3 regions of the Cytobacillus sp. T106 genome follow, and region 1 is predicted to be linked to each of the others. Evidence: riboswitches for the same ligand, from Rfam matches in the RefSeq annotation. Region 1 holds a riboswitch; each other region holds the start of a gene.
What was found. Region 1 has a riboswitch for cyclic di-AMP ahead of ABU165_RS19820 (TrkH family potassium uptake protein). Riboswitches for the same ligand answer to the same signal wherever they lie in the genome.

Region 1 (5,325 bases):
TGCCCTTATTATGGTACTTGGCGCCCAGGCGCGGCCCTTCATTGAAGAGAACTTCGGGATGCTGACACTTATAGGCGGAGCTTTGATTGTCATCGTATATATCATCTATCTGATTATGCGCAAAAAGAAAAAAACCGTCTGACTGAAAACGGCCCTCTAATGGCCGTTTTTTTATACTTATATTTTATTTATAATTATTATAAATAAGTATTGATTATAAAATAATATTTGGTATAATTTAATTAAGGATAAAACGAGGAGGAAATCATTATGACTTTGACAAACAGCCTGAATAAACAAATCGCCAACTGGAGCGTCCTATATACTAAACTTCACCGTTTTCACTGGTTTGTAAAAGGACCTGCATTTTTCACCCTGCACGAGAAATTTGAAGAGCTTTACAATGAAGCAGCAGCGAATGTGGATACAATTGCAGAACGGGCATTGGCAGCAGGAAGCAGGCCGATTGCCACAATGAGCTTGTTCCTTGAACATGCGTCTATCAAGGATAACGGCAGTGAAGAAACCGCAGAAGAAATGGTCGCAGCCCTTATATCAGACTACAGCACGATCAGCACGGAACTAAAAGAATTGGCAGGACTCGCCGAGGAAGAAAACGACCCGGTCACAGAAGACCTTGCCATCGGGCTGGTTGAAGACCTGGAAAAGAAAATCTGGATGCTGAAAGCCTTCCTAGCATAAAAAAGAGCCCAGCGGCTCTTTTTTTGTATACTCCTATAAGAAAATAAAGGAGTTCTACTTTCTATGGGGAATACTTAATTACAGAAATCTTTAAAAAAGGCAGGAACGAAAAAAATGCAGAAAAATTCAATGGTGCCAGACATTCTCTTTTATGTTGTGCTCCCTCTTGTTGTTTGGAATTACGGCCGGGATGTGCTTGGTGATTACCTGGCGATGATCCTGTCATCCGTACCTGGCATCATCTATACACTGTACCGCTTCTTTCAGCTTAAAAAAATCAATCTATTCGGCCTGTTCCTTCTTGTGAACCTGGTGATCGGCACCCTGATCGATGTGCTCGCCGGGTCGGCCCTTCAGCTTCTATGGAATAACGTCATTTATTCTTACGTGCTGGGCTGCCTGTTTTTGTTGACGATTGTGCTGAAAAAGCCAGTCTTCCTCTATTTCACTCTCGATTTTATGGAACTGCAGGGAAAAGACAGGGGCAGCATGAAGGAAGTTTTCTTTAAAAGCAAAACACTGATGATCTTCAGCCTGATCACGGCAGGCTTTGCTCTGAAATTCATTCTTCTTGCCTCCATTAAGGTCTGGCTCATTGGAAAATACGGGGTTGATGCCTTTGACCAGGGAATCGTGCTGAGGCAGATCCTGAATTGGGGCTTTACCATTGTATCGGCAGGCGGATTTTATTTTATCCTGAAAGAAATTGGAGCACTGAACGAGCCTCCTGAAACAACCATAAGCCAGGACAGCCCTTAAGGCTGCCCTGGCTTTATCATTTGCACATGTCCTTCATGGACGCTTATCCGGCACGGAGTCGCTGAATATACCTCTCCATCCATGTCAGCTTCCATCCTCTTTTCTGTGCTTACTTGTATTTCCTTTCCCTTATAATGGAGAATATTCTCGTTTGCTTCCATGCTGTCTACTGTAAGTGCTTCTTTCATTAAAGCAAGATTGGCATCTTTTATAATAAATAAATCAGCCAGTCCGTCATTATAGTCAAGATTCTCAAAAGGCAATGCATTAGTGCCAATATAATGGCCATTGGCCAGAAGTATCATAACGGCATCTTCCTCTATGGCTTCTCCATCCACTATAAGCGAAGCATGGAATGGCTCCATTTCCTTGATCGTCCGCAAGGCGCTCAGGAAGTAGCTGATCCGCCCGAATAGGTTTTTTTCTGCTGCCTTAATATTTTCCGAAGCTTCCGCCACCAGCCCAATACCCCAGAAGTTGAGAAAGTAGTCTTCATTCGCCTGCATAATGTCAACCGGCTCTGCTTTTCCTGAGATCATTGCAAGTGCTGCATCACGTATATTTTGGGGGATATTCAATGTTCTTGAAAAATCATTGCAAGTCCCCCCAGGCAATATGCCGATGGCCGGCCGATCCTCGAGCGGCGCCAATCCATTGATGCATTCATGTACCGTCCCGTCTCCGCCCAGGATGAAAACAACATCCACCTCAGATCCATATTCCCTGCACAGCTCTCTTGCATGCCCTTCCCTCTTGGTTGGCAGCAGAATCAGGGAATCCAGCTCTGCAGACAAGACCGGAACACAAGCTACAAGCGATTTTTCTATATCTTTTTGACCGGCATTTCCATTATAAATAAGCATTCCTTTTCTATAATCCATCCTGGCCAAGGCCCCCTTTTTTTCGAACAGTGTATCTGCTATTACATTTACCCAACTTTTGATGTTTCAATTATATTGATGTTCAAATTACTGAAAGGGATAATATATCTATTTTTAATTGAGCGGGATTGGATTATATTGTAATTAGGAAAAGCCAAGGAGGAGTACAAATGGATGCTATAAGGTTCCTGCAGGGAGAACGGATTTATCTTCGGCCCATCAGTACAGAAGATACGGATATATATGTGAAGCTGCTCTATAATGAACGGTCAAGAAAGCTTACCGGTCTGAAAAAAGCTTTCTCCAAAGATCAGATCTTTTCTTATATTAAAGAAAAGGCGGAGGATTCATCATCCATCCTCTTATTGATTGTCCTTGATGGAACGAATGAAGTGATCGGCGATATCGCCCTTCAGGATATAGACAGCACCAACCGAAATGCCAATATCCGCGTGAACATCAGCGAGGAAGAGAACCAGGGGCGCGGTTATGGCAGCGAAGCAATGGAACTGATGCTTGGCTATGCGTTCGGCGTGCTGAATCTGCACAGGATCGAGCTGAATGTTTTCAACTATAACGACCGGGCGCTTCATGTCTACGAAAAGCTCGGCTTCATGCAGGAAGGCGTCCAGCGAGAGGCTTTATTTTACGATCACCAATACCATGATTCCATCATGATGAGCATTCTGGAGGATGACTACCGGCGTATCCATCTGGAGGAATAGACTTGCAAAACCGTGCACTGTGCACGGTTTTTTAGATTCGTAAAAATTTACAATTTCCTGATTGACTTTGCAAATGAGCGGGAGTATTTTAATTATTATAATCACACTCAAATTTCATACCTTTGCTGAATCTTATGTTAAGAACGGGGGAACCAATATGGCAGGAGGCTGTTTGCGCCTGCCCGGGGTGAATCCTGGCGGAGGCCGGGAAGGAAGCTCTCAATTCCTAATCCGGCAGCTAACTCCGTAAGCATATTGAGAGAAAGGCCAATACGTATATTGACCGTTCTTTTCCGTGGATAAGAATGGTTTTTTTTTGGCCAAAAATATATTGCTTTTCACTATTTGAGGAAAAAGGAGCTTTATCGATCATGAAGCGAAAATACCTGAATATCACGCCGCCGCAGCTTTTGACCCTTATATTCCTGTTTTTCATCCTGCTGGGGGCCGCCTTGCTGAAGCTTCCCTTTTCAACCGTTCATGGTGTTTCATGGATCGATGCCCTGTTCACAGCCACCTCGGCTATGACCGTGACAGGGCTGACAGTGGCTGATACGGCGTCTACCTATACCTTGTTCGGCCAGATTGTCATCATGTGCCTCATCCAGCTCGGAGGCCTTGGAATCATGTCCTTCGCTGTGCTGATTTACTTGATGCTCGGAAGGAAAATCGGGTTCAAGGAGCGCCTTGTCCTGCAGCAGGCATTGAACCAGACGTCGGTCGGCGGAGTCATACGCCTCGTCCGCTACCTGTTTATTTTTTCCTTTACGATCGAGGCCATTGCTGTGTTCTTCCTCTGCCTGAGATGGGTTCCGCTGTATGGGTGGCAGGATGGATTTTATTACAGCCTGTTCCATTCTGTTTCCGCCTTCAACAATGCAGGCTTTCAGCTCTGGCCGGACGGACTCAGCCGGTTTGTCGGCGATCCTGTCATCAATATTGTCATTTCCATGCTCTTTATCATTGGCGGTCTTGGCTTTACCGTACTGGCCGATCTGTGGAAATCAAAGCAATTCAAAAGGCTGTCGCTTCATTCCAAAATGATGATTGTGGGCACCTTTGCGGTCAATATTGTATCAATGGCCGTCATCTTTTACCTAGAATTTAATAATCCGCAGACCCTCGCCCATCTGACCAGCTGGGAAAAGCTTTGGGCATCCTATTTTCAGGCCGTTTCGCCGAGGACTGCCGGGTTCAATTCAGTGGACATCGGCGGGCTTGAGGATGCAACTGTCCTGTATATGCTGCTGTTAATGTTTGTGGGTGCGGGGAGCGCGTCCACCGGCGGCGGAATTAAACTGACGACCTTTATCATCATTATCATGGCTGTCATTACATTCATACGCGGCAAAAAAGACATTGTCATTTTCCGCCGCACCATCAGCGTCAACTATCTGACAAAAGCGTTGGCCATCTCAATGATTTCCATCCTGTTCGTCTTTATCGCCATCTTTGTCCTGAGCATCACGGAGGATTTGCCATTTATTAAAATTATTTTCGAAGTAGTATCCGCCTTCGGAACGGTCGGCCTGTCCATGGGCATCACTGCCGACCTGTCGGAAATCGGAAAAGAAATCATCATCTTCATCATGTTCCTGGGCAAACTCGGCCCGCTCACACTCGCCTTCTCCTTCGCCAAACAAAAACCGGAGAAAATTCGGTATCCTGGTGAGGATGTTTTGTTGGGGTAGGGGAATACGGTGGACGCTTGCTCAGATTTAATTTGAGCAGCCATTTTCATTCCATAAAACCAGGCCAGAACTTACCGTTCTGGCCTGATCTTTTACAAGCTGATTGCGGCTGTTTTTTAATTTCAAATAATCGGAATTTCCCTGCTTAGACAACTCCAGCCGTCTTCTACTCCAGCTTAATCTTCACTTCTCCCTCTATCCAGGATGGAAAGGCTGATAACTCCAGACTGATAGGATTCTTATAATTAGCAGGGTCTGTTTCAGATAAGGAAACGCCAAACTCCTTATAAAGACCATCGCCCCCGGATCGATAGAAGGAGCTTCCGCCATCCAGATCTCTGCCTTCTGCATCTTTTGCAGTCGTAAAGAGCTGATGATTGTATTCCTTCTCTGCACGAGCTTGAAATGAGAGGCTTCCCCCTTCCAAAACCAGTCCTGATAATTTATCACCCTTTGGCTGCTTCACAATCTCTTTCGTTTCGGTATTAATGACCACTTCCGCATCCTCTTTATCCACGGCCATCACTTTATTCAGTACCAGATACAGCTCCTTCGGTTCTTTAAAAT
Region 2 (5,325 bases), on a different contig from region 1:
CCTTCAGGTGTTTCATCATGCAGGGAGCTGATCCCTGTCCAGTAGTGGAGCTCTTCTAAAGAAGCATCTCCCACTGGGATGAAATTGCTCGCCATCCGGTTCCCAAATGTAATCGTACCTGTCTTATCCAGAATAATCGTATTGATGTCCCCTGCAGCTTCTACTGCTTTCCCTGACATGGCAAGAACATTGAACTGGGTAACACGGTCCATCCCCGCAATGCCGATTGCCGACAGCAGTCCCCCGATCGTCGTCGGGATCAGGCAGACAAGCAGTGAAATCAGTACAGGTATTGCAAGCGAGAACCCAAGGTAATTCGTGAAAAATGGAAGAGTGACAACCACGATCATGAAAATTAACGTCAAGCTTGTGAGCACAGTGTTCAAAGCAATTTCGTTAGGCGTTTTCTGGCGTTCTGCTCCTTCTACTAATGAAATCATCCGATCTAAGAAAGACTCGCCAGGATTGCTGGTGATTTTCACTATAATCTGGTCACTGACCACCCTTGTTCCGCCCGTAACAGAATTGAAATCACCGCCAGCTTCCTTGATGACAGGAGCCGATTCACCCGTGATGGCTGATTCATCCACAGACGCCAGGCCTTCGATGACCTCACCGTCGCCGGGAATCATTTCACCCTGTGAAACCACGACTATGTCGCCTTTCTTGAGAGATGTTGAAGCCGTTTTTACTGTTTTTCCATTGGCTTGCAAAAGGTTTGCTGTAATTTCCTGTTTCGATTTTTTCAAAGAATCAGCCTGCGCTTTTCCGCGTCCTTCTGCCAGTGCTTCAGCAAAATTCGCAAATAACACAGTAAACAGCAGGATCAGGGCCACGGTGATATTGAACCACGGTTCAACCTCGCTTCTGCCAAAGGCATCAGGCGCAAAGCATAAGATCAGTGTAATGATGAAACCGATCTCCACCACGAACATAATCGGATTCTTCCCCATTTTTCTCGGGTCAAGCTTCGTAAAAGAATCCTTAAGCGCCTGAACCACCATCGCTTTATCCATCATTTTATTTTCATCCTTATTGTCTTTATGGTTAGGCTGCTGGGGAACATGGGGCTGAAAAGATTTTTTGTCCTCTTTGCCATGCAGCCCTGCAGCTTGATTTGCTTCTTTTAACACATGATTAGCCATGATTATTCACTCCCACCTACAATGTCAGATATTCTGCGACTGGCCCCAATACAAGTGCCGGGAAGAATGTCAGTGCACCTACAATAAAGAAAGTACCGGCCAGAATCACTCCGAAAAGAGGGGTATCTGTGCGGAAAGTCCCGATTGTCTCGGGAACAACCTTCTTCGATGATAGTGAACCAGCGACAGCCAGCATGGTGACAAGCCCAAAGAATCTTCCTGCATACATGACGATGCCTGTTGAAATATTCCAAAATGGTGTTGCATCCCCAAGCCCTTCAAAACCGGATCCGTTATTGGCAGCGGAAGAGGTATATTCATACACAACCTGTGAGATTCCATGGAAGCCGCTGTTTGAGATGGCTCCGGCACCAAGCGGCGTATACAAGGCAATTGCAGATGCACCCAGTATCAAAAGAGGATGCATAAGCATTGTTAAGGCGATGAGCTTCATTTCCCGCCCTTCTATTTTCTTGCCCAGGAATTCAGGTGTACGGCCCACCATCAGCCCTGAGAGGAATACGGCAATCATGGCATACATGATTACATTGATGAATCCTGCTCCAACCCCGCCGAATACTGTATTTAAGAGCATGTTGGAAAGGGCCAGCATTCCGCTTATAGGTGTCAGCGTATCATGCATCGTGTTGACGGCACCTGTTTCAGAGGCTGTTGTGACAAGCGCATAGAAGATGGATTGGCCTGTGCCGAACCGGACTTCCTTCCCTTCCATGCTGCCTTGATCTGTATTAATTCCCAGTGCATTCAATGCAGGATTGCCTTGATATTCATAGAACAGGGCAGTGCCAAGGAATACAGTGAAGACCATCAGCATTGATACAAACAAGACACGTCCCTGTTTGGCATTTCCGAGCATTTTTCCATATGCAAACGGCAAAGCAGTCGGCAATAGGAACATCAGCAATATTTGAATGATGTTGCTGATAGCATTCGGATTTTCAAACGGATGAGCTGAATTGACTCCAAAAAAACCGCCGCCATTATTGCCAAGTTCTTTGATGGATAAAAATGTCCCGACAGGTCCGCGCGCGATCTCCTGGGCAGTCCCCTCGATCGTATTGACTGTTACAGTAGGCTCCAATGTCTGCGGAACCCCCAATGCGACCAGAATTAATCCTGACACAATGGCGATTGGCATCAAAACACGCGTAATGGCTCTGAATAAATCAACAAGGAAGTTTCCAATTTCTTTTCCAGACAGCGCCCTGACAAATGCGATGGCAGCTGCCAAAGCCGTTCCCGGCGCCGCAAACATCATAAACAGAATTCCAATCATCTGCCCGAGATAGGAAAGGCCCGACTCACCGCTGTAATGCTGCAGATTGGTGTTGGTCATAAAGCTGATGGCTGTGTTAAAGGCCAAGGTTGGATCCATGCCAGGATTCCCGCTCGGATTCAAAGGCAGGATGCCCTGCAGCCGGAAAACCATATAGACTAGGAGAATCATAAATCCATTGGCTAAAACAAGCGTCATGGCATACTGCTTCCATGTTTGGTTTATCTTTTTGATACCGCTGATTTTAAAGAGAATGTTTTCGATCGGGCCGAACACTTTATCCAGCCCTGTTTGGCTATAATCAAAAGCCTTTGCCAGATAGATGCCGGCAGGCTTTGCTATCAGAATCACCGCCGCCATAGTGACAATGATTGAAAGAATCGTCGTAATCACCTTTTTTTACCCCCAAGTAGTTAAAATTTCTCCGGATTAAGTAATACATAGAATAAGTACAATGTAGTAAACGCCGTAATGCCAAGCAGCAGAACCATTATTTATTTTCACTTCCTTGCTCTACGGCTTCAGCGGACCAACTGGCAAGTCCGAGCATTAAAGCCGGCAGGATGATGAAAAGGCTGACCATGATAATGTCCGACATTTTGATAACCTCCTGATTTCTAACTTAATAGACATGAAATATTGCTGCTTTTGGAATACACCACATATTTTGCTCCATATGCGCAATAAAGGCGCATTGGATAGCCATGAACCGTGGCATCGACAATGATAGGTGCACAAGTGCTGTTCCTGATGACCTTCAGCAGGGTGCATGTTTCTGCAATCTCACTTTCAAAGACAATCACCTTCCTGAACCGTCCCTGGAGAATCAAGTACTCATCTTTGAGGCCGAACTCCACCACACGCTGATGGCCCCTGCTTTTTAAAGCTCTGATCACTTGAGGATCAGATGAAACAAGGCAGCATGAATGCGAATCGCTCAAATGGCTTTGTACCCGCAGGAGCACTTCTTCATTTGGAATGCAGACAAGTATGGCATCCTCTGTTTGAGGCAGTGTCAACACAGTTACCTCCCTTCTTTTTTAAAGCCCTGATTTACTCGTTGCTCAGAGATCATCAAAAAGCATTATCATGCCTGAAAAGTTGTGAAAGCGTTTGTTCTCAGCTGAAATACTGGAAATAAAAACCATATTCTGAATACAAAAAGAGACCAATGATTACTTCTCCCCCAATATGAATCCAAGAGCACAGATCATCCGCATCTTTGTCCAGATGCAAAAAACTGCATAGAAAAATCTCTTGTTCATTTGGAGAAAAAGCACCCATTGGTCTACTTAACACCCAGCCGGCTGGCATCAGCCCTCTATGTGTTCTGTCTTCCATGTTCACTTTTTCAAGATAGGCATAATAAAAAGACCTTCTTATCACTCAAGCTGCCCTGTCCGTTGTTTGACACAACAAAAATGGGCCCCCTGAAAAGGCGGTCTCTATGACCTCCTTCGCTTTAGCCGACGAAGTTAGCTGACGGGTAGGATGGCGAAAGAGTTTGAATCTCATCCCTTCTGCAATAGCAGAATTAACCCCAGTTGATTGGTTCCTCCGTTCTCGTTTCCGAGACTAGGCCGAATATTGAGTTGTTTGATTGCTGTTTACGAAAGCAATCGTACTCCTGCTCAAGGAAAATGTAAATCTTAAAAAAATGCCATATTTGGCTGTTTTTTTTGATATTGAGGATTTTTCTTTAGTTTTTCTCTTAAATGCTGACTAATTAGCTGTTTTTCGATGTTTTTTGAAATTCATATTTTTATTGACTTTAGCAGTGCCTCTCACTAACATAAACCTTGAAATTCGCTATAACTTTGAAAATCTCAGGGAGGAACTGGAATTGCAATCTTCTAAACGACGATTAGAGGCTGAATTAAGTGAAGCATTCATCAAGCTGCAAAGGGAGCTGATCGGCCGCGGGCCGCAGGAGACCAGGACATATATTGTGGAGGATATGGTCATTGCCAGATTCAAAGGTGTCCTGACTGTGGAAGAAAAGCACCTGGTTGAACATGAAACCGGCAGGCAGCTTGTCAAAAAGATGCGGCAGGTTCTAAGAGAAATGTACAGCACGAACATTGAGGAGATAGTCGAAAAACATACCAAATGCAAAGTCCTTTCAAGCCACAGTGACATCAGCACCAAAATGGGAGAACGCATGGAAGTGTTTGTGCTCGATAGAAACCTGGAAAAATGCCTTGAGTAAAAAAGTTGTATTTCTTTAAAAAAGAGAGCATTTTCGAGAAAAGTGGATTTTTCTAAAGAAATTCAATCCTAATTTCTTATTTTCCGGGTTTTTCCTTTATGCGAGTGGAGATTATCATAAATCCTAATTCTGACCTGATCCGCTGAATCCATACAGAACGGAGGACCCAACTGATTATTCCAGAATAATTATGGGGTGAAGCCGAAAGGCCGGGGGACTTCTGCCTTCCGAACCCGTCAGCTAACTTCGTAAGCGTTGCAGGAGAGAGGAGCGATATCCATCCAGCCTGATTACAATTATATAGCACTGAAACGCTGAATCTTATTGAGCGGGGGAACCAACTTTTGACTGCATGCTGCAGTCTTGGGGTGAAGCCATGAATGGCAGGGAGACTCTTACCTTCCTAATCCGACAGCTAACTCCGTAAGCGTTGTTTAAGAGAGTGATCGTTGCCATACAAGCACACGTTTGTTTACCTGTGCCTAAGCTGCGGAGAATACTCTCCGCAGCTTTTTTAATTTTAGTAAAAGGGGATCGTGCCGATGACTCAGGTATCAGAGCAAAACAAAAATTATATTAAAATAAAAGAAGCCCAGAAAAAATATCATATAGAACTTCTTCATCTTCAATTTGTTGATTTAGAAGGAGTCCTTAAGCATGTGACCATTACCTTT
Region 3 (5,325 bases), on a different contig from region 1:
CCGGGGTGAGCGAAAAGATTTAATATCAGCTTGAGGCGATTTAGCCTCAAGTTTTTTTCTTTTTAAAAAGATGAAATGAATTCCAGGCAGATTGGCAATACTACCCTTGTGCTTAACAGAAAGGCGGCACTCTGATGAGAGATAACTTAAGGAGGTTTATGATGGGAATTTTAAGCGGCAACCCGAAGGAAGAACCGCTGCATTATGGCGAAGTATTTAGTATCTGGTCCTCCCAGCTTGCAGGAAATGCAATGATTGCAGGTTATCAGACCATGATGAACCATGCAGGTGACGATGATCTTAAGAAGCTGTTGACTGAAGCGATTGAACTCGGCAAAGAAAATCGCAGGCAGGTAGAGGAATTGCTGAAAGAAAATGGAGTAGGCCTGCCGCCGGCACTGCCTGAACGGCCGGATGCCTGCCTGGATGACATCCCGGTTGGCGCAAGGGTTTCCGATATGGAGATAGCGGGAACACTTTCTGCTGATATTGCAGCAGGTCTTGTTGCCTGCAGCCAGGTTATAGGTATGTCAATCCGTGAAGATGTAGCTATGATGTTTGGACAGTTCCACATACAAAAAGCCCAGCTTGGCGCCAAGGTTTTGCGCCTGAATAAAGAAAAGGGCTGGCTGATCCCTCCTCCCCTGCATCTGTCTAAAGGGAAGGACTGCTAACTGCTAATCCAGTTCAGCTGTCCAGATTATGAGCTTTACTTTACTAATAAAATCAGTCTTGAGCCGTATAAAAATACAGCCGGGGCTGATTTTTGATTTCTGCAGAATTTCTTACACTAATAATAGAAAATGAGTGATAAGGAAAACTCTGATATGGCCGATAGTTAAAATACGCTTGTTTGCTCTGAATTGTATTTCCAGGGGTTATACTTGATCGCGCTCTGGCTGCTGTTTTAATCATTGTTTCTGATATGGAAATATTGTTTTTAGAGCTTCTTTAATAAACATCTGTTTTAGCATGATCAGCTGAGTGTCATTCAGGCGTTTCTTCCTTATTGCCGCCTTCACAAAAGCGAATACTTCCTTTTCTCCTGACTAGTCAGTCCGGCTGGCAGTCTTCTTGACATGGCATCATCCCAGGTTGCTTTCCTGGTTACATCTGCTGCTTTCCATTACTCGCCATCTCTATGACACTGCTGAAAATCTTGCTTAAACAAAGCGAATAGACTAATTTTCCCTAAGATTTAAAGGAGAATATTGGAAGTGCACCGAATATTGATAGAGGTTCCTCAGGTCAGCATGAGAGCCATTTTATAATTGGATAAAGGATGATACTTATGAAAACAGAAATTCTAGAGAAAAACAAAGAAAGCTGGAACCTTTCAGCAGAGCGCTTTTTTGGCCGAAATCCGCTCCCTGAGTATGGTCCCCTGGCCCCTGTAGAAGATGAACTGAACCTGCTTGGCGACCCTGCCGGGAAAAAGGTGCTGGATATCGGCTGCGGCAGCGGGCATTCTCTTCTCTATATGGACAGGCGGGGTGCGGCCGAGCTTTGGGGCATTGATTTGTTGCCGAAGCAGATCCATACGGCACAGCAGGTGCTCGGCGGTGCTGCAGCGCCAGTAAGACTTTTTGAATCCCCTATGGAGAATGATCCGGGGCTCCCTAATCAATATTTTGATATTGTCTATTCCATCTATGCTCTCGGCTGGACAACGAGCCTCGAGGAAACGCTGGGTAATATCCACAGGTATTTAAAGCCTGGCGGCACTTTCATTTTCAGCTGGGAACATCCCTTTTTCAGCAGAATCAGGAGCAAAGATTCCTCCATTATTATCGATAAGCCTTATCACGAAGAAGGCATTTATAACCATGAGGGGTGGAATACGCCTGCTTTTATGCAGCAGTATAAGGTAAGCACCTATATCAATGCGCTGGTCAGCCAAGGTTTTAAAATCGAGAGAGTGATAGAAGAAGCATGTCTATCAGAGGAAGACAGGAAAAGGCACAGCAACCGCTGGTATTCCTATGAAAAAGCCCAATATCTTCCGACAACTATCATTATTAAGAGCACAAAAGCTATTTAAAGGATAAGAGCCGGGTACGCCCATGAATCTTACTGCTTCATATGCAGCATCTTCACCGCTGCTTTGTATAGTCTTTTGTAACTATATGGGATTAAGAATATTAATGCGGAAACCGGCATGAATTATGGCAGATATGGAAAGATTATTGCCTAAACAGGCCCGATTATAGGCATATCAGGCATGATTGTGAAGGTATCCGGAATGATCGTCCTTAATTTTGATGTAATCTCTTTAAAAGTCGGGCGAAGCAGCTTCTAGATGTAATGCTCACCCTTCATTTTAAAGTCTTCCCCCTAAAATTGATGCCATTTTCCAACGGAACAATGCAATCCCTGTATCAATCCTCCCCTAACCCCTGCTGCGCCAAAAAGTCCATACAAAATTGTATGGACTTTTTTTCTAAATAAAAGCGGCTGCTTATGTTGTCTTGCTCTGCTCCCCGGGAACAGACAAGTCCCTTTCTTTGAAGCTGCCTGCCAGATAATCGATAATTTCCCTTCTTCGGATCAATCCTATGAATACGCCGCTGTCGTCCGTAACAGGGACAAAATTCTGATTTAGTGATGAATTAATGATTTCTTCCATCTCACTGCTAACTAGCACTGGCTCATATGATCTATGAAGCGGCACATCCTTCAGCATCACTCCCTGGATCTCATTAAAGTCGACCCTGCCCATGCTTTTGAGCTTCCATAACAAGTCTCCTTCTGACAAGGAACCTACATACTTTCCTTCTTTATTTAATATCGGAAAGGTTGTATAACGGTGATACTCCATTTTTTCCATGGCTTGCCTCATTGTCCAATGGTCGTAGACAAAAACCAGTTCATTTTTAGGCAATAAAAAAAACGCGATATTCATTACAGCTGATTCTCCTTCTTCTTATCAGTGAACACCTGCAGCATTCAATCCGGCTTAATGGTTCCCTTGGGATTATTGGGCACAAACTGTCCCTTGGCAATGAAAATGCCTAAACAGCCACATTCCCTTTCTTCCCTGAAAACAGCCGCTCTAAAACGTACGCAGATAATATACAGCACAAAAAGACCTATCCTGGCTCCAGGCAGCTTCTGCAAATTTGGATGCAAGGGTGCTGCTCATTAGGCGGTCTAAAATGACCTCACTCGCTTTAGCCGACGAAGTTAGCTGACGGGCAGGATGGCGAAAGATCATTCTCATCCCTCCTGCTTCCTGCAGGATTAGCCCCAAAAATTGGTTCCTCCGCTCTCAATATGAGATTAAGCCGATTCATTTTTCAGGTGTTGAAATAATTTTACTTCCAACTTTCCGTATAAGCAAATTTCTGCATATCCCTTTTTTTATCTGACTTTCAGCATTCTGCAAAAAAATGAGTGAATCCTCTATTCTACAAAGACATCAACATGTTTTCAACCCGTTTATTTCTTTTTTTATTTCTTTTTTATTTTCCGTTGACAGCCATTAAGTTCGTGAGTAAGATAAGGCAGAACAGGATTTATTATTGGAAATCATGACTTAAAAATCCGGTTTCTCCTCCTCTGTTTTTGTATAAAACAAGAGGATCTGAGAATAGGAGAAACCATGATGGAATGCATGCATTATACCTTTTAAACACCACAGCAACGGGAGGATTTATGGGAAACACTTGCCGATATGTCATTAATGCAGTTGGAAAAGGCGGAGAAACCTACTATACGCAATGCAAAGATAAAAAAGAAATGGAAGAATGGATTTCTGAGCATCAGGACCGGATAGTGATGGAGGAAATCAAGGTGAAGGACAAAAATAAGCATCCGCTGCTGAAGCTGTTTTCAAAATAAAGCATAACACCCTATAGACTTGTACTGATAGAGAGCTTGCTGAAGCTCTCTATTTTCTACCTAGCCATTCTACTTTCATTTAAGCAAACATTGCCGAAGAAGTCTGGAAATAATCATGGGGAATGGCAAGGGAGGGGACCGCTGGATCCCCTCCCTTTTTCATTTTCAGTTTGCTTTCACGCTTCCGAGAATCGAGATCATTGTCCCGTAAACCTCTTCTGATTCCTCCTGGTTCACATAATGAATGGTGAATCGAAGCAGCTTCCCGTCTACATTTTTGACAATGATGTTTGCCTGGTCAGTTTTGTTATGTGCGTGCAGCACCATCATACTGTCTCTATAAAATGGAAGCTGTACTGGTTTCATTTCTTCAGGCTTGCCAATCGTCCTAAGATATTCCAGAGAATTTTTCTTTACTTCATCCATTGCTGATTTTCCGTCAAGAACTTCCACCCTGGCAAAATACCGGCTATTCTTCCCATATTCCAAAAGGAAGCGGCGCGGCTCTTCTGCATGAAATGTGTAACCTTTCTTGGGGGAAACGGACAATTTCACCTTTTCAGCATCATATGAAGCAATACTGCCTTTATTGACTGACAGATTCTGCCCTATTAGGATCAGGTCGCTCCTCAGTCCGTTTATTTTCTTGAGTTCAGCGACACTGAGACCGTATTTTTGTCCGAGTCTCCAGAGTGTGTCTCCTTTCTTCACTGTAATCTTTCCGGGAACCTCCAATCTGCTGCCTGCATAGATCAAATCGCCCTTTAATTTATTGAGATGCTTCAGCTGTCCGACTGTACTGCCATATTGCCTGGCAATGCTATAGAGAGTGTCCCCTTTTTTGATCGTATAAAACTCTTCAGCAGATGCAGTGCCCTGGCTGAATGTCAGAATGCCAAGGATGACAAGCGCTGAAGCAGCCAGTTTTTTTACTTTTTTCATTTTAGAATCCCCCTTCTGTCAATCTTGTTGTATTTTGCCTTCACAACAGATTAGACGGGGAGAACAAAGAACCGTTTCAGGGGGACAAGCCCATTTTGGTTAAAGCATGATATCTTTTTATACGGCTTATATTTTAAGTACGGAATGTATTTTCCAATATTGACGCAGGTTATTATCAAACCGCAGAACTTATATCGACTATTCCAGTTCCCTGGTTTCTTTTCAGAAGGATGGCAAATATTTCATTTAGGACTGAGTTCTTTTTCAATAAGATGTTTTTTTGCAGAAGAAAGATTAGAGAGTAATTGCCGGGGTAAAAGTATCTTAGCTTCTCATTTATTAAGTGCTTTTCGCCAGACTTCCTTTGTATAAAGGAGGATTGGCGGGAGGTGATTAATTTTTGAGAAAGGCGTACAGCATAAAAGATCTGATAGCTTATCTGGATATGAAAGATTATCCGCTGTCTGAGGAGGCCATTCTGGATCTCATACAAAAACGGAAACTCCCCCATCAAAGACCTTTTGGCAGCATGATCGTTTTTGA

Region 2: another riboswitch for cyclic di-AMP. It lies ahead of ABU165_RS04340 (hypothetical protein); the one in region 1 lies ahead of ABU165_RS19820 (TrkH family potassium uptake protein).
Region 3: another riboswitch for cyclic di-AMP. It lies ahead of ABU165_RS17015 (CBS domain-containing protein); the one in region 1 lies ahead of ABU165_RS19820 (TrkH family potassium uptake protein).

What each region holds. Positions count from the first base shown of each region.
Region 1 is NZ_JBEUMK010000013.1:28,123-33,447, reverse strand. Features, by position in the region: gene ABU165_RS19845 (YqaA family protein) at 1-142, shown strand, start outside; gene ABU165_RS19840 (Dps family protein) at 271-702, shown strand; gene ABU165_RS19835 (VC0807 family protein) at 817-1,461, shown strand; gene ABU165_RS19830 (YegS/Rv2252/BmrU family lipid kinase) at 1,458-2,342, opposite strand; gene ABU165_RS19825 (GNAT family N-acetyltransferase) at 2,513-3,067, shown strand; cyclic di-AMP (ydaO/yuaA leader) riboswitch at 3,181-3,334, shown strand; gene ABU165_RS19820 (TrkH family potassium uptake protein) at 3,439-4,758, shown strand; gene ABU165_RS19815 (DUF4179 domain-containing protein) at 4,925-5,325, opposite strand, start outside.
Region 2 is NZ_JBEUMK010000002.1:3,321-8,645, reverse strand. Features, by position in the region: gene kdpB (potassium-transporting ATPase subunit KdpB) at 1-1,019, opposite strand, end outside; gene kdpA (potassium-transporting ATPase subunit KdpA) at 1,162-2,823, opposite strand; gene ABU165_RS04345 (potassium-transporting ATPase subunit F) at 2,856-2,933, opposite strand; gene ABU165_RS25160 (hypothetical protein) at 2,933-3,040, opposite strand; gene ABU165_RS04340 (hypothetical protein) at 3,060-3,461, opposite strand; cyclic di-AMP (ydaO/yuaA leader) riboswitch at 3,892-4,034, opposite strand; gene ABU165_RS04335 (Na-translocating system protein MpsC family protein) at 4,247-4,651, shown strand; cyclic di-AMP (ydaO/yuaA leader) riboswitch at 4,782-4,921, shown strand; cyclic di-AMP (ydaO/yuaA leader) riboswitch at 4,954-5,097, shown strand; gene glnA (type I glutamate--ammonia ligase) at 5,194-5,325, shown strand, end outside.
Region 3 is NZ_JBEUMK010000010.1:22,909-28,233, reverse strand. Features, by position in the region: gene ABU165_RS17030 (MFS transporter) at 1-23, shown strand, start outside; gene ABU165_RS17025 (DUF3231 family protein) at 162-674, shown strand; gene ABU165_RS17020 (class I SAM-dependent methyltransferase) at 1,292-2,041, shown strand; gene ABU165_RS17015 (CBS domain-containing protein) at 2,459-2,902, opposite strand; cyclic di-AMP (ydaO/yuaA leader) riboswitch at 3,158-3,296, opposite strand; gene ABU165_RS17010 (hypothetical protein) at 3,655-3,840, shown strand; gene ABU165_RS17005 (LysM peptidoglycan-binding domain-containing protein) at 4,006-4,782, opposite strand; gene ABU165_RS17000 (hypothetical protein) at 5,183-5,325, shown strand, end outside.